DNA from 3 places in the Massilia sp. Soil_C_3 genome. Region 2 is predicted to be linked to each of the others. Evidence: predicted binding sites of a transcription regulator. Region 2 holds the regulator's gene; each other region holds the start of a gene.
What was found. Region 2 encodes sigma-54, which starts transcription at its own class of promoters, with help from an activator protein. Its sites were predicted from a motif close to TGGCANGNAANCTGCTTT; they were not measured.
Positions count from the first base shown of each region.

Region 1: prpB (methylisocitrate lyase) is a predicted target of sigma-54. The motif match lies at 2,462-2,479, and genes of this name have one in related genera.
Region 3: AC3A6F_RS01285 (PEP-CTERM sorting domain-containing protein) is a predicted target of sigma-54. The motif match lies at 3,372-3,389, and genes of this name have one in related genera.

Region 1 covers NZ_JBDGJG010000002.1:366,589-372,234, forward strand. Annotated here, with positions in the region: gene AC3A6F_RS04580 (cation acetate symporter) at 1-476, shown strand, start outside; gene AC3A6F_RS04585 (antibiotic biosynthesis monooxygenase family protein) at 526-852, opposite strand; gene AC3A6F_RS04590 (zinc-dependent alcohol dehydrogenase family protein) at 882-1,871, opposite strand; gene AC3A6F_RS04595 (ArsR/SmtB family transcription factor) at 1,935-2,237, opposite strand; gene prpB (methylisocitrate lyase) at 2,518-3,408, shown strand; gene prpC (bifunctional 2-methylcitrate synthase/citrate synthase) at 3,421-4,581, shown strand; gene acnD (Fe/S-dependent 2-methylisocitrate dehydratase AcnD) at 4,751-5,646, shown strand, end outside.
Region 2 covers NZ_JBDGJG010000013.1:102,310-107,955, forward strand. Annotated here, with positions in the region: gene AC3A6F_RS23515 (enoyl-CoA hydratase/isomerase family protein) at 1-896, opposite strand, end outside; gene hpf (ribosome hibernation-promoting factor, HPF/YfiA family) at 1,022-1,381, opposite strand; gene AC3A6F_RS23525 (RNA polymerase factor sigma-54) at 1,457-2,935, opposite strand; gene lptB (LPS export ABC transporter ATP-binding protein) at 2,947-3,714, opposite strand; gene lptA (lipopolysaccharide transport periplasmic protein LptA) at 3,711-4,259, opposite strand; gene lptC (LPS export ABC transporter periplasmic protein LptC) at 4,301-4,909, opposite strand; gene AC3A6F_RS23545 (KdsC family phosphatase) at 4,921-5,472, opposite strand; gene AC3A6F_RS23550 (KpsF/GutQ family sugar-phosphate isomerase) at 5,472-5,646, opposite strand, start outside.
Region 3 covers NZ_JBDGJG010000001.1:274,204-279,849, forward strand. Annotated here, with positions in the region: gene AC3A6F_RS01270 (bifunctional diguanylate cyclase/phosphodiesterase) at 1-1,409, shown strand, start outside; gene AC3A6F_RS01275 (endonuclease/exonuclease/phosphatase family protein) at 1,533-2,354, shown strand; gene yghU (glutathione-dependent disulfide-bond oxidoreductase) at 2,360-3,202, opposite strand; gene AC3A6F_RS01285 (PEP-CTERM sorting domain-containing protein) at 3,444-4,019, shown strand; gene AC3A6F_RS01290 (family 43 glycosylhydrolase) at 4,144-4,548, shown strand; gene AC3A6F_RS01295 (GlxA family transcriptional regulator) at 4,621-5,646, shown strand, end outside; gene AC3A6F_RS01300 (SDR family oxidoreductase) at 5,627-5,646, opposite strand, start outside.

The DNA of each region.
Region 1 (5,646 bases), on a different contig from region 2:
AGAAGGGCCAGGCAACCAGCGCCAACGAGCTGAAAGTGTCGAAGATCACCACCATCTGCCTCGGCATCATCGCCGTGCTGCTGGGTATCGCCTTCGAAAAGCAGAACGTCGCCTTCATGGTGTCGCTGGCCTTTGCGATCGCCGCGTCGGCCAACTTCCCGGTGCTGTTCATGTCGGTGCTGTGGAAAGACTGCACCACCCGCGGCGCCACCGTGGGCGGCTTCCTGGGCCTGGCGACCGCTGTCATCCTGACCGTGCTGTCGAAATCGGTGTGGGTCGATGTGCTGGGCAACGGCGCCGCGATCTTCCCGTACGCTTCGCCGGCGATCTTCTCGATGGCAATCGGCTTCTTCGGTATCTGGATCTTCTCGATCACCGACAAGGGCCCACGTGCCCGCATCGACCGCGCCGGCTTCGAGGCGCAGGAAGTGCGCGCCGAGACCGGTATCGGTGCGGCGGGTGCGTCGGCGCACTAAACCGACCTTAAGCAGGTAGAAGGGGCGGCCTTTGAAAGCCGCCCTTTTTTTATTTCGCTGCCGTCGCATCCCACGGCCCGATGGAAAAGGCCGCACCTTCGATGTGGCGGACGGCGGGCTCGCCCGCGAGAAAGTCCTGCAAGCCCGCCATGAACATCTGGTGGTCGTCGCTCGTTTCGAAGTTCGGGGTGTGATCTTCCAGCGTCTGCCAGCGCACGATGAGCGTGAACTGTTGCGGCAGCTCGACCCCGGGCGCCAGCAAATGGCCCCGATAGCCCTTTGCGCGGGTGAGCAGATGAGCGACATCGGCAAATGCATGTCTGAACGCGTCGGTGCGATCGGGCCGGACGAGCAGGGTGGCGATTTCGTAAACCATGATATTCCTTTCGAAGTGAATCAATCGACTCAGGCTTGTGCGCTGGTGTGATCGGCCAACGGCCCCACCGCGATCGCGATCTTCCCCTTCAGGCCGTTGTCACGGCTTTCCAGCCGCGCGTGCGCAAGCGGGATGTCGGCTAGCGAATAGACGGCGCCGACGTGGGGTTTCAGCTGGCCGCGCTCGATCAGGGCGCTCAGTTCGTCCAGCTTGCCGCGGTTCTGGCGGGTGAAGACGAAGTGGTAGCTCGCATTCTTGCCCCAGGCCTGGATCAGGTTCTGCGGCTGTGCGATGTCCACGATCGAGACGACGCGGCCGAGTTGCGCCAGCACGTCCGGGCTGCGCGCCAGGGTGTCGCCGCCGATGGTGTCGAACACCACGTCGACGCCGTGACCGCCGGTCTCGCGCAGGATGGCGTCAACGTAATCTTCTTGCGTGTAATCGATGACGACGTCGGCGCCCAGGGAGCGTGCGAACTCGAAATTGTCCTCCTTGACCGTGGTGAACACGCGGGCGCCCATGGCTTTGGCGACCTGGATCACGACGTGGCCGACACCACCCGCGCCGCCATGGATCAGGATGCTTTCCCCGGCTTTCAGCTGGGCGCGCACAGCCAAGGCTTCCCACGCGGTTCCGCCGACGAGGGTCAGGCTGGCGGCCTCGAGATGGGTCAGCGAAGCCGGCTTCTTGCCGATGATGCTCTCGGCGGCCACATGGTATTCGGCATAGCTACCGGGGCCGTCGAAGATTTGCGGGGTGTACCAGACTTCGTCGCCTGGCGCGAACGCGGTCACGCCCGGTCCGACTTCCTCGACCACGCCCGACACGTCATGGCCGGTGATGCCCGGCAGCGGCACCAGGTCGGCATAGTCGCCGCGGCGGACCTGGTAGTCCAGGGGATTGATGGAGGTGGCCTGCACCCGGACCAGCACCTGGCCGGCCTGCGGCACGGGTTTCGGTACGTCGCGCAGTTCAAACGATTGCGGGCCGCCAAAAGAAGTGAGCACTTGAGCTTTCATGATAATTCCTCGTTTCGTTAAAAAGGGATATCGGTAATTCTCGATATATAGTGATAAAAAAATTTACAGCTCTTTCCCGATGATCTCGGCGAGGGCGCTGATGGTTGCCTCGTTCCTTTTGTAGTACGTCCACTGGCCGATACGCCGCACTTCAACCAGGCCAGCTCGCTGCAATGTTGCAAGGTAATCGGACACGGTCGACTGCGACAGGCCAACGCCTTCCTGGATACTGCTCACGCAAACACCAACCGTGTGCACGTCGCCCTCGTCTTGCGGAGGGAAATGTTTCTCCGGGTCCTTCAAGCCTTTCAGGATATCGAGGCGTGTGCGGTTAGAGAGGGCTTTGAAGATGTCTAGCAGTTCCATGACTCCTAGTATATCGGGATATCCCGATATGTCAAGACGTTCGTTTCGATCACGGCGGCACTTTAAGCAAGTCTTAATTGTTTCAAGCGTTGCATCGTATTGTTTCAGCATGAAACGACGCGGAGGGCGGCGCCAGGTGGATATGCTGGGATCATATGCGGCACTCCACGCTAAGTGACTGAATACAATAGGAATAACTGGATAAATGAAGATTGTTGGCGCGCTGGCACGAGGTTTGCAATATCAGGCTGGACATCCACCGCATCTGAAAGGACACCGCATGACCAAGCTCTCCGCCGGCGCCGCATTTCGCAAGGCAATGCAGGAAGAATCCCCATTGCAAGTGGTCGGCGCGATCAACGCCAATCACGCCCTGCTGGCCCAGCGCGCCGGCTTCAAGGCGATCTACCTGTCGGGCGGCGGCGTGGCTGCGGGTTCGCTGGGCTTGCCGGATCTTGGCATCTCGAACCTGGACGACGTCCTGATCGACGTACGCCGCATCACCGACGTGTGCGACCTGCCGCTGCTGGTCGACGTCGACACCGGTTTCGGCGCATCGGCCTTCAATGTGGCGCGCACCGTGCGCACCCTGGCCAAGGCCGGCGCCGCCGCCTGCCACATCGAAGACCAGGTCGGCGCCAAGCGCTGCGGCCACCGCCCGGGCAAGGAAATCGTCAGCAAGGACGAGATGGTCGACCGCATCAAGGCGGCCGCCGATGCCCGTCCGTACGACGAGTTCGTGATCATGGCGCGCACCGATGCGCTGGCCGTGGAAGGCCTGGACGCCGCCATCGAACGCGCCGTGGCGTGCGTGCAAGCCGGGGCCGACATGATCTTCCCCGAGGCGATGACGAGCCTGGAGATGTATAAACAGTTCGCCGACGCGGTCAAGGTGCCGGTGCTGGCCAATATCACCGAATTCGGCTCCACCCCGCTGTTTACCGTCGACGAACTGAAAAGCGCTGGTGTCGGCCTGGTGCTGTATCCGCTGTCGGCGTTCCGCGCGATGAACAAGGCGGCCGAGAACGTGTACAACGCGATCCGCCGCGACGGCACCCAGCAGAACGTGCTCGACACCATGCAGACGCGCGCGGAACTGTACGACCGCATCGACTACCATAGCTATGAACACAAGCTCGACGCGCTGTTCGCCCAGAACAAAGCGAAATAAGGAGAACCGAGGATGACGACCCAGAACAACGAGACCCCAACCTTCAAGCCGAAGAAGTCCGTGGCCCTGTCCGGCGTGGCCGCGGGCAATACCGCGCTGTGCTCGGTCGGCAAATCGGGCAACGACCTGCACTACCGCGGCTACGACATCCTGGACGTGGCCGACGCCTGCGAATTCGAGGAAATCGCCTATCTGCTGGTGCACGGCAAGCTGCCGAACGAGGCCGAGCTGCGCGGCTACAAGGCCAAGCTCAAGTCCTTGCGCGGCCTGCCGCAGGCCGTCAAGAGCGCGCTCGAGGCGCTGCCGGCCGGCGCGCATCCGATGGACGTGATGCGCACCGGCGTGTCGGTGCTGGGCTGCACCTTGCCCGAGAAGGACGACCATAACATCGCCGGCGCGCGCGACATCGCCGACCGCCTGATGGCGTCGTTCGGCTCGATGCTGCTGTACTGGCACCACTACAGCCACAATGGCAAGCGCATCGAAGTGGAAACCGACGACGATTCGATCGGCGGCCACTTCCTGCACTTGCTGCACGGCTTCAAGCCGCGCGAGTCCTGGGTGCAGGCGATGCACACCTCGCTGATCCTGTACGCCGAGCACGAATTCAACGCGTCGACCTTTACCGCGCGCGTGATCGGCGGCACCGGCTCCGACATGCACTCGGCCATCACCGGCGCCATCGGCGCGCTGCGCGGTCCGAAACACGGCGGCGCCAACGAGGTGGCGCTCGACATCCAGAAGCGTTATGAAAGCGCCGACGAAGCCGAAGCCGACATCCGCAACCGCATGGCCAACAAGGAAGTCGTGATCGGCTTCGGCCACCCGGTGTACACGATCTCGGACCCGCGCAACAAAGTGATCAAGGAAGTGGCGCGCTCGCTGTCTTCCGAGGCAGGTTCGATGAAGATGTTCGACATCGCCGAGCGCCTGGAATCGGTGATGTGGGAGGTGAAAAAGATGTTCCCGAACCTGGATTGGTTCTCGGCCGTGTCGTACCACATGATGGGCGTGCCGACCGCCATGTTCACGCCGCTGTTCGTCATCTCGCGCACCTCGGGCTGGGCCGCCCACGTCATCGAGCAGCGCATCGACAACAAGATCATCCGCCCGAGCGCGAATTACGTCGGTCCGGAAGACCTGCAGTTCGTGCCGCTGGCAGAACGCAAGTAACTCATCGTCATCCATTAGCACCACGATCATTCGCACGTCATTCCCGCGAAGGCGGGAATCCAAGTAAGCTTGCAGGCCACATAAGCGTTTGGGGTCACGCACGCAAAATTGGGTCCCCGCCTTCGCGGGGACGACGGTTTTCAGGTTAGCTAATCAATCGAGCATCGCCATGAATACCAACCACCTGAAACCCCTCCCAGGCACCGATCTGGACTACTTCGACACGCGCGCCGCGGTCGACGCCATCCAGCCCGGCGCCTACGACACCTTGCCCTACACCTCGCGCGTGCTGGCCGAGAACCTCGTGCGCCGCTGCGATCCCGCCTGCATGACCGACTCGCTCAAGCAGATCATCGAACGCAAGCGCGAGCTCGATTTCCCCTGGTTCCCGGCGCGCGTGGTCTGCCACGACATCCTGGGACAGACCGCCCTGGTCGACCTGGCCGGCCTGCGCGACGCCATTGCGCTGCAAGGGGGCGATCCGGCCCTGGTCAATCCGGTGGTGCCGACCCAGCTGGTGGTCGACCACTCGCTGGCCGTCGAATGCGGCGGCTTCGATCCCGACGCGTTCACCAAGAACCGCGCGATCGAGGATCGCCGCAACGAAGACCGCTTCCACTTCATCGACTGGACCAAGAAGGCCTTCCAGAACGTCGACGTGATCCCGCCCGGTAACGGCATCCTGCACCAGATCAACCTGGAGCGCATGTCGCCCGTGATCCAGGTGGAGAAGGGCGTGGCCTATCCGGACACGCTGGTCGGCACCGACTCGCACACGCCGATGGTCGATGCGCTGGGCGTGATCGCGATCGGCGTCGGCGGGCTGGAAGCCGAAAGCGTGATGCTGGGCCGCGCCTCGTACATGCGCCTGCCCGACATCGTCGGCGTCGAGTTGACGGGCCGGCCCGGCCCCGGTATCACCGCCACCGACACCGTGCTGGCGCTGACCGAGTTCCTGCGCAAGTCGAAAGTCGTCTCCGCCTACCTCGAGTTTTTTGGCGAGGGCGCCGCCGCACTCACCCTGGGCGACCGCGCGACCATCTCGAATATGGCGCCGGAATTCGG
Region 2 (5,646 bases):
TCCATGCGCAGGCAGTCGGCCACGTCGAGCGCGGCGCCGCGCGCCAGCAGCTCGTGGGTCACGCACATCAACAGGGGCGAACGCTGGCGCATGGCGGCCAGCGCCTTGTGTGCGAACGGTGTTGCGTCGCCTTCGAGCGATCCCATGATCGCAGCCACCGACGCCGCGCCGAAATGCGCATCGATGCTCTTGCGCCGGACCTGCAATTCGCTTGCCCCCGCCATCGCAGCAAACGGCGCCGCGAAGGCGCGGATCGCCGCCGGCAAGCCGGCGCCTTGCGTGGACGCGATCAATGCCTGCAGGGCCGGCAGCTCGTCGCTTGGCACGAACACGTCGGCCAGCCCGATATACAGCGCGTCGGCGGCGCCGATCGTCAGCCCGGTCAGGCCCAGGTAGTTGCCGAGCTGTCCCGGCGCATGCGACAGGAAGTGGCTGCCGCCGACGTCGGGGAACAGGCCGATGTTCACCTCGGGCATGGCCATTTTCGTGCGCTCGGTCACGATGCGCAGGCCGCAGTCCGGGCCGCCCTGGGCGATGCCCATGCCGCCGCCCATCACGACGCCATCCATGATGGCGATGTAAGGCTTCGGATAAAAATGGATCAGGTGGTTCAGCGCGTATTCTTCGGTGAAGAAATCCTCGAGCAGCGCGCTGCCGCCCATCGGCCCCGCATGCCCGACCTCATGGAAGAAACGGATGTCGCCGCCCGCGCACAAGGCCTTCTCGCTGCTGCTGGTCAGTACGACCGCTTCGACCTGCCCGTCATGCCGCCAGGCGCGCAGCACGTCGGTCAGCGCGCGCACCATCTCGAGCGACAGCGAATTGAGCGCCTTCGGGCGGTCCAGGGTAATGATGCCGGTGCGGTTGGCGATGCGGGTCAGGACGTGGTCGGTCATGGCGTAATCCGTAATGGAGAGACATGCATTTTACCGAACACATAGATGCGCGTAATACCGGGGAGGCTGGATGCAAAAAGGGCGTCCCCTCAGACGCCCTTAGCTAGTGTGAGCCCTGCGCCTGATCAGGCGACAGCAGCGTCTTCGCCGCCGTTATCCGGCATGCGTTTGATCGACGTACGGCTATGGTCTTTCAGTTGCTGCTTGTGTTTGAGGATCTGTCGGTCCAGCTTATCCATCAGCGTATCGATCGCGGCGTACAGGTCTTGTGCGACGCTGGCCACGTGCAGGGTCTTTCCCGACACCTGGACGTTGATCTCTGCTTTTTGCCTTTTTTCTTTTTCAGTGAGGTTGTCGACGGCTAGGAAGACGTGGGTGTCGATCACCTGGTCGAAATGGCGAATGATGCGCTCGAGCTTATTCTGAACGTATTCACGGATGGCGGGGGTTACTTCGAGATGATGGCCACTGATTGTGAGGTTCATACACACTCCTTTGAAAATTTTGCACCGTGTGGACCACATCGACGCGACAAGGCACGATGTCTGTGGACGGCGCAGTTACAAGGACTTGCGGAGGCTTACAGGGGGTATCTTGAGGGCTTCACGGTATTTTGCAACCGTGCGGCGCGCGATGACCATGCCTTGTTCCCCGAGCATCTCCGCGATCTTGCTATCGGATAAAGGGTTCCTAGGGTCTTCTGCTCCTGTCAATTGTGCAATGAGCGCACGGATTGCCGTCGAGGATGCTTCGCCTCCCGCCTCGGTGGCAACGTGGCTGCCGAAGAAATACTTCAACTCAAACATGCCGTGCGGGGTCAGCATGTATTTCTGCGTTGTGACACGAGAAATTGTGCTCTCGTGTAGGCCTAGTGTATCAGCTATCTCACGTAAAACAAGGGGCCGCATGGCAACCGCGCCATGGGAGAAAAAGTTGCGCTGGCGCTCGACGATCGCCTCCGCCACGCGCAGGATGGTGTCGAAACGCTGGCGCATATTCTTGATGAGCCACTTCGCTTCCTGCAGCTGCGCGCCCATCTGCGCCTCGCTCTTGCCCTGCTTGAGGAGGCTCGCGTACAGGCTGTTTACGCGCAGGCGCGGCATCACGTCCGGATTCAATGTGACAGCCCAGCCGCTCTTGGAACGGCGCACGATCACGTCAGGCACCACGTAGTCCGACACGTTCGAGGCGAACGCCGCGCCCGGATGCGGATTGCATTGGCGCACCACGGCCTGCACCTCGCGCAAGTCTTCGTCGTCGCAGTCGAGCGCTTTTTTCAGCTTGCTGTATTCGCGCTGGGCGAACCAGCTCAGGTAACCCTCGACGATGGTCAGGGCCATGCGCCGCGTGACCATCGGCACACCCGGCATGCGCCGGATCTGCAGCGCCAGGCACTCGGCCGCGCTGCGCGCGCCGACGCCCACCGGGTCCATGCTCTGCACCAGCGCAAGCGCGCAGCGCAGCTCGTCGATCTCGATGTCGAGTTCTTCGGGCAGCCGCGCATGGATCTCGTCGAGCGGTTCTTCGAGGTAGCCGTTGTCGTCCAGCGCATCGATCACCAGCTCGGCCAGCGCACGGTCGCGCGCCGACAGGGTGGCTTCGCGCACCTGTTCCATCAGGTGTTCGCGCAGGGTGATGGCGCAGGCTTCCAGCTGCGGGCGGCCGTCCTCGTCCTCGCCACCGCCGCCTGAAGATGATCCTCCGCCTTCGCCCCAGTCGGCGTCGCTGCGCTCGCCCTCGGCGCCGCCCTCGAAACCCTCGCCTTCCTTGGCCACAGCCCCATCCCCTTCGGCCTGCTGGCCGGGCGCCGGCGGCGCCTCGCCGATGGCCGGTGCGTTGTTGATGGCGCCATCGGCCAGCAAACGCACCGATCGGTCGAGCGGATCGTCGAGCCGCTCGAGCAAGGGGTTATCGCCCAGTATCTGCTCGATCTCCTGGTGCAGCTCGAGCGTCGACAGTTGCAGCAACCGGATCGACTGCTGCAGTTGCGGCGTAAGCGCGAGGTGCTGCGAAGTGCGAAGTTGCAGGGACTGTTTCATCTAGGCGTGGCTCACATGCGGAAGTGTTCACCCAGGTACACGCGGCGCACCGACTCGTCCGCGATGATGTCGTCAGGGCGGCCGGAGGCAAGCACCGCGCCCTGGTTGATGATGTAGGCGCGGTCACAGATGCCGAGCGTCTCGCGCACGTTGTGGTCGGTGATCAGGACACCGATCCGGCGCTCCTTCAGGAAGCGCACGATGCGCTGGATCTCGATCACGGCGATCGGGTCGACGCCGGCGAACGGTTCGTCGAGCAGCACGAAGCGCGGATTGGTCGCCAGCGCGCGCGCGATCTCCACGCGGCGGCGTTCGCCGCCCGACAGCGACAGCGCCGGATTCTCGCGCAGCTTCTCGATCTGCAGGTCGGCCAGCAAGGTGTCGAGGCGCTCGTTGATCTGGTCTTTCGACAGCGGCTTGCCGTTGTCCTTCTGCAGCTCGAGCACGGCGCGGATGTTATCTTCCACCGTCAGCTTGCGAAATACCGAGGCCTCTTGCGGCAGGTAGGACAGGCCCAATACGGCGCGGCGGTGGATCGGCAGGCTGGTGATGTCGGTGCCGTTGATGTCGATCGACCCGGCGTCCGACGGCACCAGGCCGACGATCATGTAGAACGAGGTCGTCTTGCCGGCGCCGTTCGGGCCCAGCAAGCCGACCACTTCACCGCATTCGACCTGCAGCGACACGTCGCGCACCACCAGGCGCTTGCCATAGCTTTTCTGCAGGCCTTTGACGACCAGGGTGCTGCAATCGCCCAGATCCATCGGAATCGCCGTCATTGGGCGGCTCCCGCAGGCGTACGTTTCGGCGACAGGATCAGGGTGCCGCGGCCGCCCCCAACCTTGCTCTGGCCGCTGACATCGTTGCGCACGGTGGCCACTTCCTTGCGGCTGTCATACGAGATGAAAGGGCCGGTGACCTGGTTGCTCAGTTGATCGTTTTCCAGTTCCTTGATGAGGGCATTCGAGTACAGGCGCACCAGCTCGGCGCGCTCGTCGTACTCGATGCGCTCGGCCTGGCCCTCGACCCACAGGTTGGGACCGCCGTCGCGCTTCTGGCGGAACGTAGTGAGCTTGCCGTTGTTGGCGGTGAGTGTCACCGTCATATAGCCTTCGGGCGTTTCCCTGACCACGGCGCGGTCGGCCTTGAGCAACAGCGTACCGCGGGTGAGAATCACGTTACCGGTAAGGGTGCGCACGCCGTTGACCCCGTCGAGATCGGCGGAATCGTATTCGACCTGCGCGGGCTTGAGCGAGTCGGCACGTTCGGCGGCTGCCGTCAGCGACAGCAGGGAAAGGAGTACGGCGGCAAATAATTTTTTCATGATAAGGAATGCTGGTCCTGGGTTATCACGCGGCGCAGGGCTTACTGGCGCGGTCGTGGCGGATAGACGATCTGGCCGCGGCTGGACATGTGCACTTGCTGGGTGGCGTTGTTGGCGACCATGCCGGTGCCTTTCACGCTCGAAGCCCCAAGCTTCAGGTCAACCGGGAGGTCGGTCTTGACGATCTCTTCGTCGGGGAGCACGGTCAGCGCCTGGCTACGCAAGTGCAACGACTCGCTCTGCGCCGTCTTCGGGCGCTGCAGGTCGACGTCGCCCATCAGTTCGACCCGGTGCTCTTCGTGGAACACCTGGGCTTTCTTGGCGACCACCGTCATTGGCGGGCGGCCCGGCTCGACGCCGCGCAGCAGCGGCTGGTCGACGTGCGAGACGTCGCCGAGCGGGATGTGGGCCAGGTGCTTGCCCGACAACACATAGCTCGGCTGGCCATTCTCGGTCATGCGCACGAACGAGAAATTCTCGACGATGTAGTCCGGTTCGTCCGGCGGCCCGCCCAGCTGGGCGTCGATGTCGGACGCCTGCATCAGTTGCAGCAGCCAGAAGCTGCCGAAGGCGAAGAAGGTGCCGATCACGATCATCGCCAGGAGATTCCAGCGATGCGCGGTACGCTTGTTTTGGACGATGGTGGCCATGGTGCGTGGCCTCAGGCGAAGTACGGCGCGAGCGCCTGCTCGTAGGTGCCCTGGGCGCGCATCACGAGATCGCACACTTCGCGCACCGCGCCGCGGCCGCCGCCATTTTTGGTGACGTAGTGCGCGCGGTGCTGCACCTCGGGGTGGCCGGACGGCACCGCGACGGCGAAGCCGACGCGCGCGAACAGCGGCAGGTCGATCACGTCGTCGCCGATGTAGCCGCACTGCTCGGCCGTGAAGCCGGTGGCCTCGAGCAGCTTGGCGAAGCCGATGCGCTTGTCGTGGATGCCCTGGTGGACGTGCGAGATGCCGAGATCGGCCGCGCGCTTGACAACGATCGGCGACAGGCGCGCACTGATGATCGCGGTCTGGACGCCGGTCTTGTTCAACAGCTGGATGCCCAGGCCGTCGAGCACGTTGAAGGTCTTGGTGACTTCGCCTTCCGGGCCGTAGGTCAGGCTGCCGTCGGTCAGCACGCCGTCGACGTCGAAGATCATGACCTTAATGCGGGCCGCACGTTCCATGTGCGCCAGCGGAGTAATGGAGGGAATGAATTCACTCATCAGATCACCTTGGCGCGGGTCAGGTCGTGGATGTGCAGCGCGCCGACCAGGCGGTCGTCGTCATCGACCACCAGCATCTGGTTGATGCGGAATTCTTCCATCACGGCGACGGCGTCGACCGCCAGCTGCTCGGGGCGCACGCGGCGCGGGTTGGCGTGCATCACGTCGCGGATC
Region 3 (5,646 bases), on a different contig from region 2:
GCCGGCGCCTGGTACGGGTCGGCAACGGCCTGGCGGTGACCCTGCAGGACATCAGCGAGCGCAAGGCGCATGAGGACCAGCTCGAACGCCTGGCCAACGAAGATACGCTGACCGGCCTGGCCACCCGCCACGCCTTCTTGGAGCGCATGCCGGCCATGCTGGCCGGGGCCCAGGGCGCCGGTACCGGCAACCCCGCCAACGCCGCGCTGCTGTTCATCGACCTCGATGAATTCAAGTATGTGAACGACACCCACGGCCATGCCACCGGCGACCAGCTGCTCAAGGCCGCCGCCGGCCGCCTGCTGTCCTTGCTGCGTCCGAGCGACCAGGTGGCGCGCTTCGGGGGCGACGAGTTCGTGGTCTTGCTGTCGCCCTGCGACGGCGAGCGCCAGGCCGCTTCGGTGGCCTCGCGCATCGTAGAGGCCTTCGGCGTGCCGTTCCTGATCGGCGACGAGCTGCACGCCGTGGGTTCCTCGATCGGCATCAGCATGTACCCGCGCGACGGGCTGGATGCCGAGACCCTGGTCAAGCACAGCGACATCGCCATGTACGTCGGCAAGAACGAAGGCAAGGGGCAATATCGCTTCTTCGATCCTTCCCTGTCGTCGACCCTCAATTCGCGCGCGCGCCTGAAGCAGAACATGCTCGAAGCGTTGGAGGCCGACCAGTTCGTGCTGCACTACCAGCCGCGGGTGGATGCGCGCAGCGGAGAACTGCTGAGCATGGAAGCGCTGGTGCGCTGGCGCCATCCGACCCTGGGCATGGTGGCGCCGGGCGAATTCATCCCGCTGGCCGAAGCCACCGGGCTGATCGTGCGCATCGGCGAGACCGTGATCGACAAGGCCTGCGCGCAGCTGGCCGCCTGGCGCGAGGCCGGCGTGGCGCTGGTGCCGGTCTCGATCAACGTCTCGCCCAAGCAATTCCTGCGCGGCGGCGTGCAGCGCCAGCTGAGCGCGGCGCTGGTGAGGCACCGGGTGCCGGCCAGCCTGATCGAGGTCGAGATCACCGAGTCGGCGATGATGGGCGACCAGGATGACATCCTGGCCGAACTGGCGGCCCTGCGCTCACTGGGCGTGAAACTGCATGTGGACGATTTCGGCACCGGCTACTCGTCGCTGTCGCAGCTCCAGCGACTGAAGATGGACGTGCTGAAGGTCGACCGCGCCTTCACCACCGAGCTGGCCAACTCGAAAGAGGGCAAGGTGTTCTTCCAGGCCATCGTGTCGATGGCGCACGCACTCGGCATGTCGGTGGTGGCCGAGGGCGTCGAGACCGCGGAGCAGCTGGCGATCTTGCGCAACCTCGATTGCAACGAGGTGCAGGGCTACTACATCGCGCGCCCGGTGCCGGCCAACGAGATGGCGGCGATGATGCAGCGGCGCTATCTGCTCGATGCGGCGGTGGCGTAGTGCGCCGTTTAGTAAAGCGCCTAAACTGCGCCGCTTTCGGGCCGGTTGGCGCGATGGTGCAGGCAGCTTGTGCTTAACTTGTCACGGTATCCACTTTCCCGACCCTGGACCATGAAGATCGTCTTGTCACTTTTCACCGCGCTCGCCGTCCTGGTCGGCAGCGCCGCCGCCGCGCCGATGAACGTCGCCAGCTTCAACCTGCGCTACAACAATCCCCAGGATGGCCCCAATGCCTGGCCGGCGCGCAAGGAGCTGGTCAAGGCGCTGATCCGCCATCATGAATTCGACATCGTCGGCACGCAGGAGGGGCTCGCCGGCCAGGTCGCGGATCTGGCGCGGATGGAAGAATTCGACCACGTCGGCGTCGGCCGCGACGATGGCAGGCAGGCCGGCGAGCATTCGGCCATCTTCTATCGCAAGAGCCGCTTCGCGCTGCTGGACAAGGGCGACTTCTGGCTCAGCGAAACGCCCGAGCGCCCATCGCTGGGCTGGGACGCCACCTGCTGCAACCGCATCGTGTCATGGGCGAAGCTGCGCGAGCGCGACAATGGTCGCGTGTTCTACGTCTTTTCTGCGCACTTCGACCACGAGGGCGTCGTCGCGCGCCGTGCCTCGGCCGACCTGCTGCTGCGCAAGATCGCGGAAATCAGCCGCGGCGAAGCGGCGATCTGCGTGGGCGACTTCAATTCGACGCCCGATACGCCGCAGATGCAGGTAATGGCGAAAGCCATGCGCGACGCCTTCCAGGTGAGCCGGACGCCGCCGTACGGCCCGGTCGGTACCTACAATGGCTTCCGCTTCGACGCGCCGATGCAGGACCGCATCGACTACGTCTACGTCGACCGGCATTTCGAGGTGCTCAAATACGCGGCCCTGGGCGACTCGCTCCACGGACGCTTTCCGTCGGACCACCATCCGGTGGTCGCGCGCGTCGAATTCCGGTAAGACGCTCAGTCGAGGTCGGACGCGGCGTGCCGCTCGTGCACCTGGTCGGCTTCCGGACCGAATGAACGGTTGACCTTGCGCCCGCGGATGACGGCCGGCCGCTCGGCGATTTCGTCGGCCCAGCGTTTCACGTGCTTGTATTCGTGCACCGACAGGAATTGGGCCGCATCGTACAGCTGGCCCAGCACCAGGCCGCCATACCAGGGCCAGATCGCCATGTCGGCGATCGTGTATTCATCGCCCGCGACGAAGCGCTTGTCGGCCAGGTGGCGGTCGAGCACGTCGAGCTGGCGCTTGGCTTCCATCGCATAGCGGTCGATCGGGTATTGCAGCTTTTCCGGTGCATAGGCATAGAAGTGACCGAAACCGCCGCCCACAAAAGGAGCCGAACCCATCTGCCAGAACAGCCAGTTCATCGTTTCCGCGCGCGCCACGCCGTCCTTGGGCAGGAAGGCGCCGAATTTCTCGGCCAGGTAGACCAGGATCGAGCCGGATTCGAACACGCGCACCGGTGTCGCGCCGGTATGGTCGACCAGGGCCGGGATCTTCGAATTCGGATTGGCCTCGACGAAACCGCTCGAGAACTGCATGCCTTCATTGATGCGGATGAGCCAGGCATCGTATTCGGCGCCGCTGTGGCCGGCCGCCAGCAATTCTTCCAGCAGGATCGTCACCTTCACGCCATTCGGCGTGGCAAGCGAATACAGCTGCAGCGGATGCTTGCCGACCGGGAGTTCCTTGTCGTGGGTCGGGCCTGCGACCGGGCGGTTGATGCTGGCGAAGGCGCCGCCCGAGGAAGCAGGGGGCGTCCAGACTTTCGGTGGGACGTAGGATGCTTGGTCAGCCATGTGGTCTCCTTGAATCTGTCAAAGGATTCATTCTAGCCAATGGCTGGAGAGTGTGCCGGGGGCTGCCCGAAAACGCCGGGAGTGAGTCAATGTCGAAACTCTTTACATACATCAAGCCATTTTCTTGTGCTGGATCATTAAGTGTCTGAAGAATAACAACATTTATTGCTGGAACAGTAATTGCTACTAGTCTCGCCAGCGGCGACCGCCAGTGGGTGCCGATAACGATAAAGGGAATGTCATGAAAAAGCTGTTCGCACTTGCGTTGTTCTGCTTTACCGCATTGTCCGCCAATGCCGCCATCGTCAGCGCCGATTTCCGTACCGAGGCTGACCTGCCGACTGCCGATAGTGCGGGTCCGCTGGTGCATGAGCGCCTGAATGCCGCCGTGGGCAGCGGCCTGGAGCTGGATGCGGGCGACTTCGTCGCCAATCCGAGCGGCTGGGGCGGCGGACAGGTCTGGCTCGACCTGGATGCATCGACCAACGTCTTGACCCTGCTGTCGCAGGACGAGTGGGATTTCCAGACCTTGCTGGTCACCATCACCAATATTTCGGGCGCGACGATCACCGGTATCGAGCTGCTCAGCGATACGCTGACGTCCTCCGGCCTGATTCCCCAGCTGAGCTTTACCGCCAATAGCGTCTCGATCTTCTACAGCAGCCTGCCTGACGTTTTCGACTTCACCGGCGGCAGCGCCACGTTCGCGCTGCTCACTGGCGTGGCGGAAGTGCCGGAACCGCAAAGCGTCCTGCTGTTCGGCGCCGGCTTCGCGCTGATCGGCCTGGCGCGGCGTCGCAAGAGCAAGCAAGCCTGAGCAGGCTGGCACTGGCTGCAGGAAAAGTACAGCTTTTCGCAGCCAGTACGTCTCGCGCGGCACGAACACTGGCCGTCCGGTATTTCCTATCCTATCCAGTCGATGACAGGAGAGGAACGACCCGATGACCAGCCAGTCCCGCCGCGATGCATTCAAGACCCTGCTGGCCGGCGCCAGCCTGCCGCTCCTGCCCGCGCCGGCGGTGGCAATGACCCGGTGCGAGGCCACCGCATCGGCGCCCCGGCCGGGCTGGCACCGCGGCATCGAAGGCCAGCGCCAGGCCGACCAGGGCGACGTTACCTACCTCAATCCGATCATCGCGGGCGACCATCCCGATCCGACCGTGCTCAAGGACGGCAAGGATTACTACCTCACGTATTCTTCGTTCTATTCCTACCCCGGCCTGGTGATCTGGCATTCCACCGACCTGGTCAACTGGCGTCCGCTCGCTCCGGCGCTGAGCAGACCCCTGGGGACGATCCGGGCGATTTCCGCTACCGCGCGCTGCCGGCGCAAGGACGCGGCTTGACCTGCCGGATCGGGCGGCCATACTATAGCTGACCTCGTCGTATCCACGGCGGGTAAGGCCCATCCAGCACAAATGAACTTGCCTCTCACGCCAGCGGCGCCGCGCCAGGCGCGCCTTGTCCTGTTCGTCGGCTTTCCGGGCATGTGCATGCTCGACATCGCCGGGCCGCAGACGGTGTTCTGGTGCGCATCGAAAGTGATGCAAGAGCGCGGGCTGCCGGGTTATGTGCGGCACACGGTCAGCCTCGACGGCGGCCTGGTGCAGACCCTGGAGGGCGTCGCGATGCAGACCGAGCGGCTGGACGGTTTCGCGCCCACCGAGGTCGATACCGTGGTCGTGCCTGGCGCGGCGGACATCGTCACCGCCGTCCGCGAACAGCAGGCGCTGGTCGCCTGGCTGCAGCGCCATGCGGGGGAGATGCGTCGCACGTCCTCGGTTTGCACCGGCGCCTTCGTGCTCGCCGCCGCTGGCCTCCTCGACGGCAAGCGCGCGGCCACCCACTGGCTGACCTACGACCTGCTGCGCGACACCTATCCGCTGGTCGAGGTGGACCGCGAAGCGATCTTCGTCCAGCATGGCGACACCTGGACCTCGGGCGGCGTCACCGCCGGCATCGACCTGGCGCTGGCGATGGTGGAAGCCGATTGCGGCCGCAAAGTGGCGCTGGCCGTCGCGCGCGAGCTGGTGGTGTTCGTCAAGCGCCCCAGCAACCAGCCCCAGCTCAGCCGGATGCTGCAGGCCCAGGCCGGCGACGGTCCGATCTTCGACGAGCTGCATATGTGGATCCTGGCCAATCTCGAACGGACCGACCTGAGCGTCGAGGTGCTGGCCGCGCAGATGCGCATGAGCCCACGCAACTTCAGCCGCGTGTACAAGGACAAGACCGGCCAGACGCCGGCGCGGGCGGTCGAACGCTTCCGCCTGGAGACGGCTTGCCGGCTGCTCGAGGATTCCGGGCGCCACCTCGACGGCATTGCCCAACAGTGCGGATTCGGCGACGAGGGGCGCATGCGCAAGACCTTCCAGCGCCACCTGCACACCTCGCCGAGCGCCTATCGCCAGCGGCTGGCGCCAGTCCCTAGCGTGCCGCCTGCGCCT